Regions from separate parts of the Aminipila sp. genome, predicted to be linked through region 1. Evidence: riboswitches for the same ligand, from Rfam matches in the RefSeq annotation. Region 1 holds a riboswitch; the other holds the start of a gene.
The links. Region 1 has a riboswitch for cyclic di-GMP ahead of RTW14_RS13145 (copper amine oxidase N-terminal domain-containing protein). Riboswitches for the same ligand answer to the same signal wherever they lie in the genome.

Region 2: linked by a shared signal. The riboswitch ahead of RTW14_RS01435 (hypothetical protein) and the one ahead of RTW14_RS13145 (copper amine oxidase N-terminal domain-containing protein) in region 1 are both predicted to bind cyclic di-GMP.

Annotation. Positions count from the first base shown of each region.
Region 1 covers NZ_DAMBYD010000009.1:74,688-80,819, forward strand. The annotation lists gene yycI (two-component system regulatory protein YycI) at 1-126, shown strand, start outside; gene RTW14_RS13125 (MBL fold metallo-hydrolase) at 142-939, shown strand; gene rlmH (23S rRNA (pseudouridine(1915)-N(3))-methyltransferase RlmH) at 942-1,421, shown strand; gene RTW14_RS13135 (hypothetical protein) at 1,666-2,610, shown strand; gene RTW14_RS13140 (HD domain-containing protein) at 2,712-3,179, shown strand; gene RTW14_RS13145 (copper amine oxidase N-terminal domain-containing protein) at 3,248-4,054, opposite strand; cyclic di-GMP riboswitch class I at 4,066-4,150, opposite strand; gene RTW14_RS13150 (copper amine oxidase N-terminal domain-containing protein) at 4,372-5,217, opposite strand; gene RTW14_RS13155 (ArsR/SmtB family transcription factor) at 5,480-5,809, opposite strand; gene RTW14_RS13160 (putative bifunctional diguanylate cyclase/phosphodiesterase) at 6,050-6,132, shown strand, end outside.
Region 2 covers NZ_DAMBYD010000001.1:301,509-307,640, forward strand. The annotation lists gene uvrC (excinuclease ABC subunit UvrC) at 1-613, shown strand, start outside; gene RTW14_RS01425 (DUF1292 domain-containing protein) at 713-1,021, shown strand; gene RTW14_RS01430 (NAD(P)/FAD-dependent oxidoreductase) at 1,742-3,127, shown strand; cyclic di-GMP riboswitch class I at 3,387-3,475, shown strand; gene RTW14_RS01435 (hypothetical protein) at 3,572-3,940, shown strand; gene flgC (flagellar basal body rod protein FlgC) at 4,199-4,669, shown strand; gene fliE (flagellar hook-basal body complex protein FliE) at 4,714-5,064, shown strand; gene fliF (flagellar basal-body MS-ring/collar protein FliF) at 5,087-6,132, shown strand, end outside.

The sequences.
Region 1 (6,132 bases):
TTGGTATTCTGGATAAATGATTCGGGATTTAATGGAGAATCACTTGTATCGGATACAGCTTTCCCGGCATGGGAGATTACATATAATGGTGGTAAGACGAAATATATTGATGCATATAAAGCATGAAAGGAAAATATATAGATGGCATTTAGTTTTTGTTCGTTCTCTAGTGGAAGCAGTGGGAATTGTTACTTGATAAGAAGTAACAATACAGCCTTACTGATAGACGTGGGAATAAGTGGGAAAAAAATAATTGAAGGGCTTAGTGCAACGGAAACCCCGGAAGAGCAGGTTAAGGGTGTACTTGTAACCCATGAACATATAGACCATGTTAAAAGTCTTCGTGTTATATCAAAAAAACTGCCAGAGGTTAAAACTTATGCCAACGCAGGAACATGGACACAGATTGAAGGAAATGTTCCTGAGACACAGCGGGAGATTTTTATTACAGGAGAGATTTTTTCTATTGGAGATATACAAGTAAAACCTTTTCATATATCTCATGATGCAGTAGAACCTGTAGGCTTTTCCTTTTTTGCAGAGGGAAAGCAGATAAGTATTGTCACAGATACAGGATACATAACAGAAGAAATATTTACAGAAATGAAGCAGGCGGACCTTTTAGCATTGGAAGCAAACCATGACGAGAATATGCTAAAGGTAGGAAGATATCCTTGGAACGTTAAGCAAAGAATTTTGGGAAATAAGGGCCATTTATCGAATGTTGCGGCAGGAAATTGTTTATGCAGATTATTAGACGAATGCTATAGCAAGCCTAGAAGAGTGTTACTTGCTCATTTAAGCAGAGAAAATAATTTCCCTGAGATGGCATATCAAACTATAAAAAATGTATTAGAGGAATCAGAACATTATTTAGGAAAACAGCTTCAGCTAAATACTATGATGAAGGATGAAATCAGTATGATTTATAAGGTATAAAAATGAACATTACAATTGTTTGTATAGGTAAATTAAAAGAAAAGTACTGGGTGAGTGCAATAGAGGAATACAGTAAAAGATTGTCCAAATATTGTACATTGGTAATAGACGAATTAAAGGAGGAACGACTGCCTGACAATGCCTCAACGGCGGAAGAAGAGGCGGTTAAGGTTGCAGAAGGCAAAAACATATTAAAAAGGATAAAGAAAGATTCTTATGTTATAACGTTGGAGATTAAGGGCAATCAGCTAAGTTCTGAAAAGCTGGCGGATAAAATAAATCAGCTAGGGTTAGACGGAAAAAGTGATCTGGTATTTGTTATAGGCGGTTCTCTGGGCTTATCAGAGGAAGTTAGCCAAAGATCAGATTTTAAACTTTCATTTTCTGCTATGACTTTTCCACATCAAATGATGCGGGTATTTTTATTGGAACAAGTTTATCGAGCGTTTAAGATCATTAAGAATGAAAGCTACCACAAGTAACTTTCATATAACATATAGTGTATGGATAAGGGATACCATTTTCAAAAAAATGGTATCCCTTTTTCTGTTCTATCCCCCCAGCGGATGCACCGTTTCAGTAAGAAGTTGTTTCCTGATAAAAAAATGTCACTAAAAATACTTGCACAATATGGAATAACTTGGTAAAATAAGTTTTTGGTCTTAATATTGTATTTAAAAGTTCAGACCATAGTTATTATAAAAAATATATATTGGAGGATGTTTCATGTCACTAAAAAATTTAAAAACTTTCGCACAAGAGGTAGGTCTGACGTATAATAGTAAAAGGTTATTGGCATACGGTAAATATCATGGATATGATACAATAATCAAGAATGCCGCCCAACAAAAACTGTTTATTATTACAATGAACATTGGTATGGAATCACCTGAGCAAGAACAAGCTATTTCTCAATATTTGCTATCACTGTCTCAGACAAAACCTTATGTCAAATTTGCTAGTTTTGATGACAACACAATTTCTATAAGTGTAAAATTTAAAATGAAGAATAATTTGCAAAATATACGTGAGGTGCTGGATGCTGTTACCCGCTATTGCAGAACTAATGGTATGGTAAGCTGTTGTAAATACTGTGGCAGTCAGACAAATTTGAGCATGTTTAGCATCAACAGTCAATATGCAACTATGTGCAACGATTGTTTTGAAAAAGCACAGGCAGATTTATCAATGGCTCAACTTGAAAACAACCAAAGAAAAAGCAATGTTATTGCAGGCATCGTAGGATCATTGCTTGGTTCGTTAATTGGAGTTGTGCTTTGGGTAATCGTATATCAACTTGGTTACATAGCAGGAATCGCTGGGCTGGTAATGGCAGTTTGCTCTATGAAGGGGTATGAAAAATTTGGGGGCAAATTAAATATTGTAGGTGTAATTATTTCTTTGGTAGTCGCAATTGCAATGCTCTACTTTGCAGAAAATATTGCTGTAGCTCTTGAAATATTTAATGAATTTAAAAAGGAATATGCTATTACTTTCTTTGATGCATTTCGATTGATTCCAAGTTTATTACAAGAGGAAGCAAGTTTTAGAGGGGCTTTCATTGGAGATTTAGTAATTGGATACATTTTGATGTTGGTTGCAAGTGGCTCAACGATTATTTCCACTTATAAAAATTCCAATCTTATGCATGAAATGACACGCTTAGATTAATTTTTGCATTACTAACGCCTATAACAATTACAATTCGTTAACCTATGATGTATTACTGTATTAATAAAATAATACAGTTTATTTTGGAGGGAGGAAGTATTATGCATAAATTATTACAATTGCAAAGCGCATTATTAAAGGAAATTGACAAATATGAAAAACTTGTTTCTGAGAGGGATCATTTTATTGATTGGGAACGTGTACATATATCAAGCTGTGCAAAGCTTGGATACTTGATGGCAGAAGAGAGAGGGGTAGAGCCCATACTCGCAGCTTCCGCATGTGCAATACATGATTATGGAAGAATCATAACAGGGAAGCAGGCTGATCATGCAGAAGCAGGATATCTGCCTGTACAGGAATTTCTTAAAAAAACTAATCTTTTTACAGAAGATGAAATCGGGATTCTATCACTAGCTGTTAAAAATCACAGCAATAAGAGCGAAGTGGGGAGCCCTATTGAGGAAATTGTTAAAGATGCAGATGTTTTAGATTTTTATCAATATGGATATAAGATGGCTAGACCAGAACAACAGGCCAGATTAGAACAGTTATTAAGTAAAAAGTAAATTGACCCTGACATTAAAAAAAGGTGTTATCCCCAAAAGAGGTAACACCTTTTTTATTTCCTTTAAAGCTACTGAATAGCACTTGTAGTTGTTTCAACAGCGCTAGTAGTAGCTTGAACTGCACTTGTTGTAGTCTCAACCGCGCTTGTAGTGGTCTCAATGGCACTAGTTGTAGTTTGAATTGCTGAACCTGAAGTTGTTTCTTCTGCAGGTTCTTCTACTTCTATAGTTCCATCATTATATGTAACCTTCAATTTAAATGTTTCCATGATAAATCTCATTGGTACGTAAGTTCTGTTACTCATTGTATTAGCTTTGGTGTCAAGAGTAACTTCTTTTCCATTTACTAGAGCAACGTTACTGCCAAGAGTTAACTGTATTGTAGTTCCATCTTTTGTGATAGTAACTTCTTTTGTTGCCTGATCATAAGCAACCTGTGCCCCTAAACCTTCTGTAATTGCTCTTACAGGGATTAAAGTTCTGCTACCTTTAATAACTGGTGGAGTATCGAATTTAAACTCTTTTGTCGAAGATACAATGCTGTTAACATCAAGAACTGTTACTGTTGAGTCAGCTTCTTTAATCGCCTTACCAGCTGTTGTAACAGCTGAAAGCTCATCTGAAGTATATTTCTTTAATACAAGTTGTTTTTTCTCACTAAGAGTAAGTTTTTCCTTCTCTTTTGTGTGAACCGCAGCGTCAGAGTTTTGTTCTTTTTGCTTATCAGTCTTACTCTCTGTAGTCTGAACAGTCTGCTTTGAGTCTTTTTGAGCGTTAACATTTTTTCCATTTTGGTTTTTTGCAGAAGTTGCAAAAGCAAAAGCAGTGGAAGAAACCACTAAAGCGAAAACCAAGGCAAAACATAATTTTTTCATAAAAATCTCCTTTCGGTAGCAAGGCTGCCATGCACTATGTGTTTAGGCCCTGTTGCTTTGCGCCCCTAATTTTCAAAAGGTTTGCCGTTATCGTTGAAAATAATTTTAGTAATTATATCACGAAAAAGAAAAAAACCAATATTTTAGCGAATTTTGTCGAAAAAAGAATATTTATCTTTTCTTTGGGTCTGAATAAGTTCTGTCTGTACAAGATGCTAAAATAAAGGCTAAAACTAAAGCAAACCTACAAAAAATATTAAAGAAAAAAAATAAAGGTGTTGTCCAATTTTAGGCAACACCTTTTATTCGTTATTCGTTTATTTCTGAATTGCGCTTGATGTAGTTTTAACTGCACCAGAAGTTGTTTCAACTGCACTTGATGTAGTTTTAACTGCAGCTGAAGTTGTCTGAACTGCACTAGTTGTAGTCTGAATTGCAGGAACTGTAGTAGTTGTTGCAGCTGCATCTTCTACCTGAATAGTTCCGTCATTTTCATAGGAAACTTTTAAATTAAATGTTTCCATGATGAATCTCATTGGTACATAAGTTCTATTGTTCATTGTATTAGCACTTGTATCAAGAGTAACCTGTTTACCGTTTACAACAGCAACATTGCTGCCAAGTGTTAATTCAATTGTAGTTCCATCTTTTGTGATAGTAACTTTCTTTGTTGCCTGATCATAAGCAACCTTTGCACCTAAGCCTTCTGTAATAGCTCTTACAGGAATTAAAGTTCTGCTGCCTTTAATAACTGGTGGTGTATCAAACTTAAATTCTTTAGTATCAGAAACAATACTGTTAACATCAAGAACTTTTACTGTAGAGTCTGCCTTTTTAATAGCGTCTCCAGCACTCTTTACGGATGAAAGCTCGTCCGCAGTATACTTCTTTAAAATAAGTTCTTTTTTCTCAGCAACAGTAAGCTTTGTCTTTTCTTTTGTATCAACAGCGCTTGGTGTAGCTTTTACTGCACTTGAAGTTGTATCAACAGCGCTTGATGTAGTCTTAACTGCACCTGAAGTTGTCTGAATTGCAGACTGAGTTGTTTGAGTTGATTCTTTTTGAGTAGTTTTTCCATTGTCAGTTTTTGCTGTTGCTGCAAAAGCAAATGCGCTTGAAGAAAGCACTAGAGCAAAAATCATGACAAAACATAATTTTTTCATAATAATCTCCTTCCATTAGCTAGGTTACCCTGCACAATATGTTTAGGCCCTGCCACTTTATTCCTTAATGCTGAATAGTATAACATAATATTGGGGAAAAACCAATATTTAGCATATTACATATATATTAAATATTTATTAATAATAATTTACAGTCAGCATACAATTTTAAGTAACAACAATAAAGACAAATAAAAACAGTTGTAGATAGTGTTCGTAAGAGTGATTTATTTGTCATGTCTGGTACCCCGCTATATAATCATTAAGCTTGGAAAGTACTGAACTTTTTAGTTGCATTTAGATATTTCATAAGAATGCCTATATTTGCGAAATAATAAGAATACTTGTCTTTACTCTGAGCCTGAACAAGTTCTGCCTGTATCAATTTCTTTATGTGCTGCGAAATTGTTGCTTGAGAATAATTAAAAGCAGCTACAACATCTTTGTTACAAACCGGAACACGATCCTTGTTGCACTGCATGATGTACTGGTATATTTTTATTCTGGCAGGATGGGCTAATGCGTCAGAAACCTGAGCGACCAATAATATTTCTTCTTCCTGCATATCATCTGATTCTTTTCTTAATCTCATAATAATTCTCCTTGTGTATTGTCTATTAACAATGCACATTTTACTATTATAGAAGTTTATTGTCAATAGTTGTAGAAAAGAAGTGTTTTAGCAACAATTTTATTGTCATAAAACTCCAAAAATATTTGACTAAAATTAGTAATATGATAGAATACAAAGTAACTAAAGAGCTATTTTTTACGCATTTTGGATCCTAAACACTAATTATTGGGCTATAAATCTGAACAGGGGGAGTAGAAATTGCTAAAGCAGAAATATATGGTATTTACATTGCTAGTTATATTTTCCGTGTATTTTACAAGTGTGATATTACAAAGTAACCT
Region 2 (6,132 bases), on a different contig from region 1:
TTCTGTAGGCGCAATGGTGGTATTTGAAGGCTTAAAACCTAACAAAAAAGAATACCGAAGATTTAAAATCCGAACCATCGAAGGACCAAATGATTATGGCAGCATGCAGGAGGTTATATATCGAAGATTCAAAAGGGCGCTTGAAGGTGACCCTGCCTTCAGCACATTGCCTCATATACTTTTTATTGATGGAGGAAAGGGTCAAGTATCTGCTGTGCAACAGATACTTAGCGCCATGAATTTGAATACAGCAGTTGCAGGAATGGCTAAGGACGATAAACACCGAACCAGGGCATTGGTATATAAAGTTTATGGAACAGAAGAATATGAAGAGATTTTACTGAAGGAGCATCCACTGCTGTTTAAATATACCGGGGTTATTCAAGAGGAAGTTCACAGATTTGCAATAGATTATCACAGAGGATTGCGTGGAAAACGAATCCAAGGATCTGCCCTGGATGAAATTGATGGTGTTGGACCACAAAGGCGGAATTCTCTTCTAGCACATTTTGGAAGTCTTGAGAGGATTAGAAATGCCACAATAGAAGAATTATGTATGGCTCCAGGTATAACAGAATATGTAGCAAACAATATCAAAGAATATTTTGATTGATAAAGGCAAATTATGGTGGTATAGTAATGATGATAGTATATGAAAATTTGCATATACTAAGGAAATTACCAAAACGATTTTTACATGGAGGACTTAAATATGTCAGATAAAGAGAAGTGCACTGGCGGTTGTGACTGCGGATGTGGTGAACACGAACACGAAGATTCAGATTTTTTAACTTTAGAATTTGATGATGGCGTAGAAGTAGAATGCGAAATTATGGGTGTGTTCGATTTTGAAGGAAAAGAATACATCGCGCTTATTCCAGATGACGGAACAGATGATGTTTACATCTATGGATATAAGGAAGTTGGCGAAGAAGAGTTTGAATTAGTTGATATTGATGATGATGCAGAATTTGAAAAGGTTGTTGCTGAATTTGATAAGTTAACAGCAGAAGAAGCTTAATCGTTTTCAAGCGTTTAATAACATGAAAAACAAAATACGTTAATTAAATAAGAAACAAAAAACAGGGAGCGGAATTGCTCTCTGTTTTTTGTTTTGCTGATTTTTTATTTATTTAGGGGAAAATCCATAAGGATAGTTAAATTTTATGGGGATAAAATTTAAACAATTCCCTTAATTTTTTTAAGAATATACCAATTAAAAACTAATGTCAATAGGCAGTTGAAAATACTATATTCTAAATAGTAAGAATAGTACGAATTTGTTATAAGATTGCCATAAAATTACATGTTTTGTACGCAATCTTGCTATTGTATACTTGATACGTATAATCATAGTCCTATTAAGTAGAATTAGAAAAATTTAATGGAATTCAGTATGTTATCGACTTCTGGCTTTCTTTATAAAAGCTATACCAATCAGCGTAAAAAGAAAAAGTCCTGTTATAGTATAAGACTTAAATCCAAAAGTAAGTAAATCAAATATACAATACACAGAGCCTGATAAAAATAATATACCAATGATTAAACTCTTTTTATCCATACTTATTTAAACCTCCGATTGTCAAAAGTAATAATAATAAATAACAACTTTGCTTACAAATCAATATTAAATTTAATTATATCATAAAAAAAGTAAATATTTAATAGTTGAATTATTTTTTTGTTTCGGATATAGTAGCTGTGTATGGTCGAAAGCATGGCCAATCAGTTGGAGGATGTTATGAAAAAATATGATATTATAATTGCCGGAGCTGGTGCAAGTGGAGTATTCTTATCATACGAACTTACGAAGCTTAACAATACAGCAAAAATTTTAATGGTAGATAAAGGTGCACCACTTGAAAAAAGGGTATGCCCAATTAAATTAGGAAAAACGAATAACTGCATAAAATGTGAGCCTTGCCATATCATGAATGGATACGGAGGTGCAGGGACATTATCAGATGGAAAATACAATATTACAACTAAGTTTGGTGGAGATTTACATGCTTACATAGGTCAAGAGCAGGCAATGGACCTTATGGAGTATGTTGATGATGTGCTTTGCAACTTTGGAGGAGCAGACGCTAAGCTTTATTCTACAGGGAATTCTGATTTGAAGACTACGGCTTTAAGAAACAACCTGAACTTGCTTGATGCTAAAGTAAGACATTTGGGAACCGATAGAAATGTTCAGATTTTAGAAAGAATTTGTAACTATACAAAAGACAGAATTGACATGGAGTTTTACGCAACGATATCTGAGGTTACTCAAAACTCAGATGGAACCTTTAATGTAAAAACAAACAAAGGTGGAGAGTACCAATGTAATGATTTGGTTTTAGCAACTGGACGTTCTGGCTCCAAGTGGATTTCACGTATCTGTGAGCAAATGAAAATTGGATTAGAACAAAACAGAGTTGACATCGGGGTTCGTGTTGAACTTCCCGCTGAGATCTTTAAGCACATTACAGATGAAGTATATGAAAGCAAGATAGTATATAAAACAGATAAGTATAATGACATGGTTAGGACCTTCTGCATGAATCCTTATGGTGAAGTTGTTGCAGAGAATACAAATGGCATTGTAACCGTAAATGGACACAGTTATGCTGATCCATCCCTTAGAACAGAAAACACAAACTTTGCACTTTTAGTTTCCAATAAACTGACTGCACCGTTTAAAGACAGCAATGAGTATGGTGAATCAATTGCGAAGCTTTCCAATATGTTAGGCGGTGGAGTTTTAATGCAGAGGTTTGGAGATCTTGTAAAAGGAAGAAGAAGTAGTGATAGACGTATGGAAAAATGCTTTACGCGGCCTACATTAAAAGCTACACCTGGAGATCTGAGCCTTGTACTGCCGAAGAGACAGTTGGATAACATTATAGAAATGATTTATGCATTAGATAAAATTGCACCGGGAACAGCTAATGAGGATACATTACTTTATGGTGTAGAAGTTAAGTTCTACAATTCAAGGGTAGAGGTAAATGAAAATCTTGAAACTAAAGTAAATGGGCTATATGCTTTAGGTGATGGCTCGGGGGTTACACACTCCCTATCACAGGCATCTGCCAGCGGAGTTCATTTAGGTCGGATTTTGGCGAAGAAATATTCTAAATAGCAAAATTGCGCAATAAAAGTAAGATGAAGTAGCAACAACTTCATCTTATTTTTTATTTTTCGACACAAATAGACAGAAAAATACAAAAAAAGAAGTGAATTATGTAGAAATTATGTAGAAATTGTGTTGAAAAATTTAAAATATATGCTATAATAATAAAAAAATAATTGCATCGTTTTTATGATATACGTGATATGCAATGTATATTATTAGTTAATGTTTTAATCCAATTTGATTGTGGGATGCGGATGGTTAAAACTGAAGATTTTAGCAAAGCAGTCGAAAGACTGTGACGCAAAGCTATAGGGCCTGAACTCAAAGACAAAGAGATGGTAGCCAGTTGCATGAATAGGAACTCCTGGTGCAATAGGAGTTTTTTTCGTGGACAAGAAGCAGTACATCTGAATAGCCTGGGGTGCATGAGGGTCAAAGGAGTGTGAAACCATGAGCAATATAGGGATAGCTGTAGTTGAGATAACTAAAGCAAATGTACACAGATTGCTATATGCAAATAAAAATTATTACATGACTAGAAAATATAAGCCGGAAGAATTACAAGAAACATACGAAAATAATGTAGTTGAGCTTATGGATACGGAAAGCAAAATTCGTATGAATATTTTAGTTGAAGAGGCTTTAAGGTACAAAAAGAATAGTATAAATTTTGACATAAAGGTTAACTGCAAGGATGGAGAATGCAAGTGTCTGCTGTGTAAAGGAAAATTTATATATAAACCAGAAAGAGTTACTATGAATATTGTTGAGACGGATATAACAGGTGTAAGTGAAAGCCTTGCGGCTGGCATTTTGTAGCAATTTTGCATGCATTTGGTAAGGGCTACAGAAAAGGGTACATTTTTCTACAATATTTTATCTTTTATGACGCAAAATAGTTGCAAAAACTGCCGAATAATATATAATTTACGTAGGCTAAAAAATGGGTTGATGATACCCATTTTTTTGGAAGGGTGCAAAAAAATGTAAATTATGTAGGGAAGCAAGTTTATATTACGTTATATTAGATGTCACGGATGACAGAATTCAGAAAAAACCAGAAAGGTGGTATGTATATTGTCATTTTTAAGTTCCATGAATATAAGTGCTTCAGCATTAACAGCACAAAGGCAAAGACTTGATATTATTTCAGAAAATGTTTCAAATATTGACACAACAAGAACTGAATCCGGGGGACCTTATAGAAGAAAGATGGTTGTTTTTGAAGACAAAGCGGGAGATGTTTCTTTTAAGGATTCCCTCAACAATGCAATTGTCGAAAGAGGTGCCAACGGCAGATTGGTTAGAAGGGACTACTCACCAGGAGTGAGGGTCAGCGACATTGTAGAAGATCAGAGCGATCTTAAAACGGAATACAATCCAGATCATCCGGATGCGGACGCAAATGGGTATGTTAAACTTCCAAATGTAAACATGCTGGAAGAGACCATGGACAGTATGTCAGCCACAAGATCATATCAGGCAAATGTTACGGTTTTAAATGCAGTAAAACTTATGGCACAGAAGGCACTGGATATTGGCAGATAACTTTAGCTAGCGTGTGAAGAAATTTAATTGGAGGTAATAATCATATGTTTATAGATCCCATGCAGGCAATTAATAATATTGCGAATATAAGCCAGATAAATAAAATTGATGGAAACAATAAGGCAGCAAATGGCGTAACTGAGGGAAATGATACTGGGGCAGCGCAAGGTGCACAAGTTCCGTTTAAATCCGTGTTTGAAGATGCAGTGAAAGATGTTATCAGTACAGATAAGCAGGTAAATGTGGATGCAGAAATGCTTGCAACAGGACAGAGTGATAATTTACATCAGTACAGCATTGACATCGCAAAGGCTCAGCTATCAATAGACCTATTGGTTGAACTAAGAAATAAAGCACTTGATTCATACAGCGAAATCATGCGTATGAGTGTGTAATGTAGGATAAGGTGGCAGGAAATTGCGAGAACGTTTAGGAGAACTATTTACACAAATAAGAGAAAAGCTGGTAGCCATTAACGCTAAGTTAAGCAAAAAGGCTAAAATTATTATTGCAATTGTAACGATTTTAGTAATTGTAATTGCATTTGCATTAGCTCTTGCACTTAATACGACTAATTATTCGGTACTCTATACAGGACTTGATGAAGCAGAAGCCACAAAGATAATTGGCGTACTAGAGGAACAGGCTATCCAGTATGAGCATAAAGATGGAACAATTTTGGTTCCAGAAGAAATGGTTGACAAAGTCAAAGTAGCTTTAGCTGCGGAAGGCTACCCTAAAAGCGGATTTACATATGATATTTTCAAAGATAATGTCAGCTTACTGGCTACAGATTTTGAAAAGTATAAATATGCACAATTTGAATTAGAAAGCCGGATGGCTGAAACAATAAAGCAGTTTGACGGTGTTGAAAACGCCACTGTTGCCATAGCCATGGCAGATGAACAAAAATATGCTTTGCAGGAGGATGTAAAAGAATCTTCTGCATCAGTTACAGTGACCATGGAAGATGGCGGCTCACCAAGTAAAAAACAGGTTAAAGGTATTCAGAGACTGGTGGCAAAGGGCGTGCCAGGAATGAAAATCGAAAATGTAGCGGTTATTGATGGCAATGGTGAAGAGGTAAGTTCCAGCGAGGATAATTCGCAAGAAGGTGCTACAGCGTTAAAGCTTAACATTGAAAAACAAATCGAAAGTAGCACTAAAGGAAAGATTTTAGAATTATTCCAGCCAGTATTCGGTAAAGAGAATATTCGAGTAAGTGTAAAATGTTCAGTTGATATCGATAAAAAGATTAAAGAAATTATAGAATATATTCCTTCACAGGATAACAAGGGTGTTCTGTCAAAGTCTACATCAACATATGAAGTACAAGGACAAGGAAAGGTGACAACAGGCGTACCAGGAACTGAAACCAATGCAGATATTCCAGTATATCCTGGTGTTACTACAGATGGAAATGATATTTACTTTAAAGATGACAGGGCGTTAGAATATCTAGT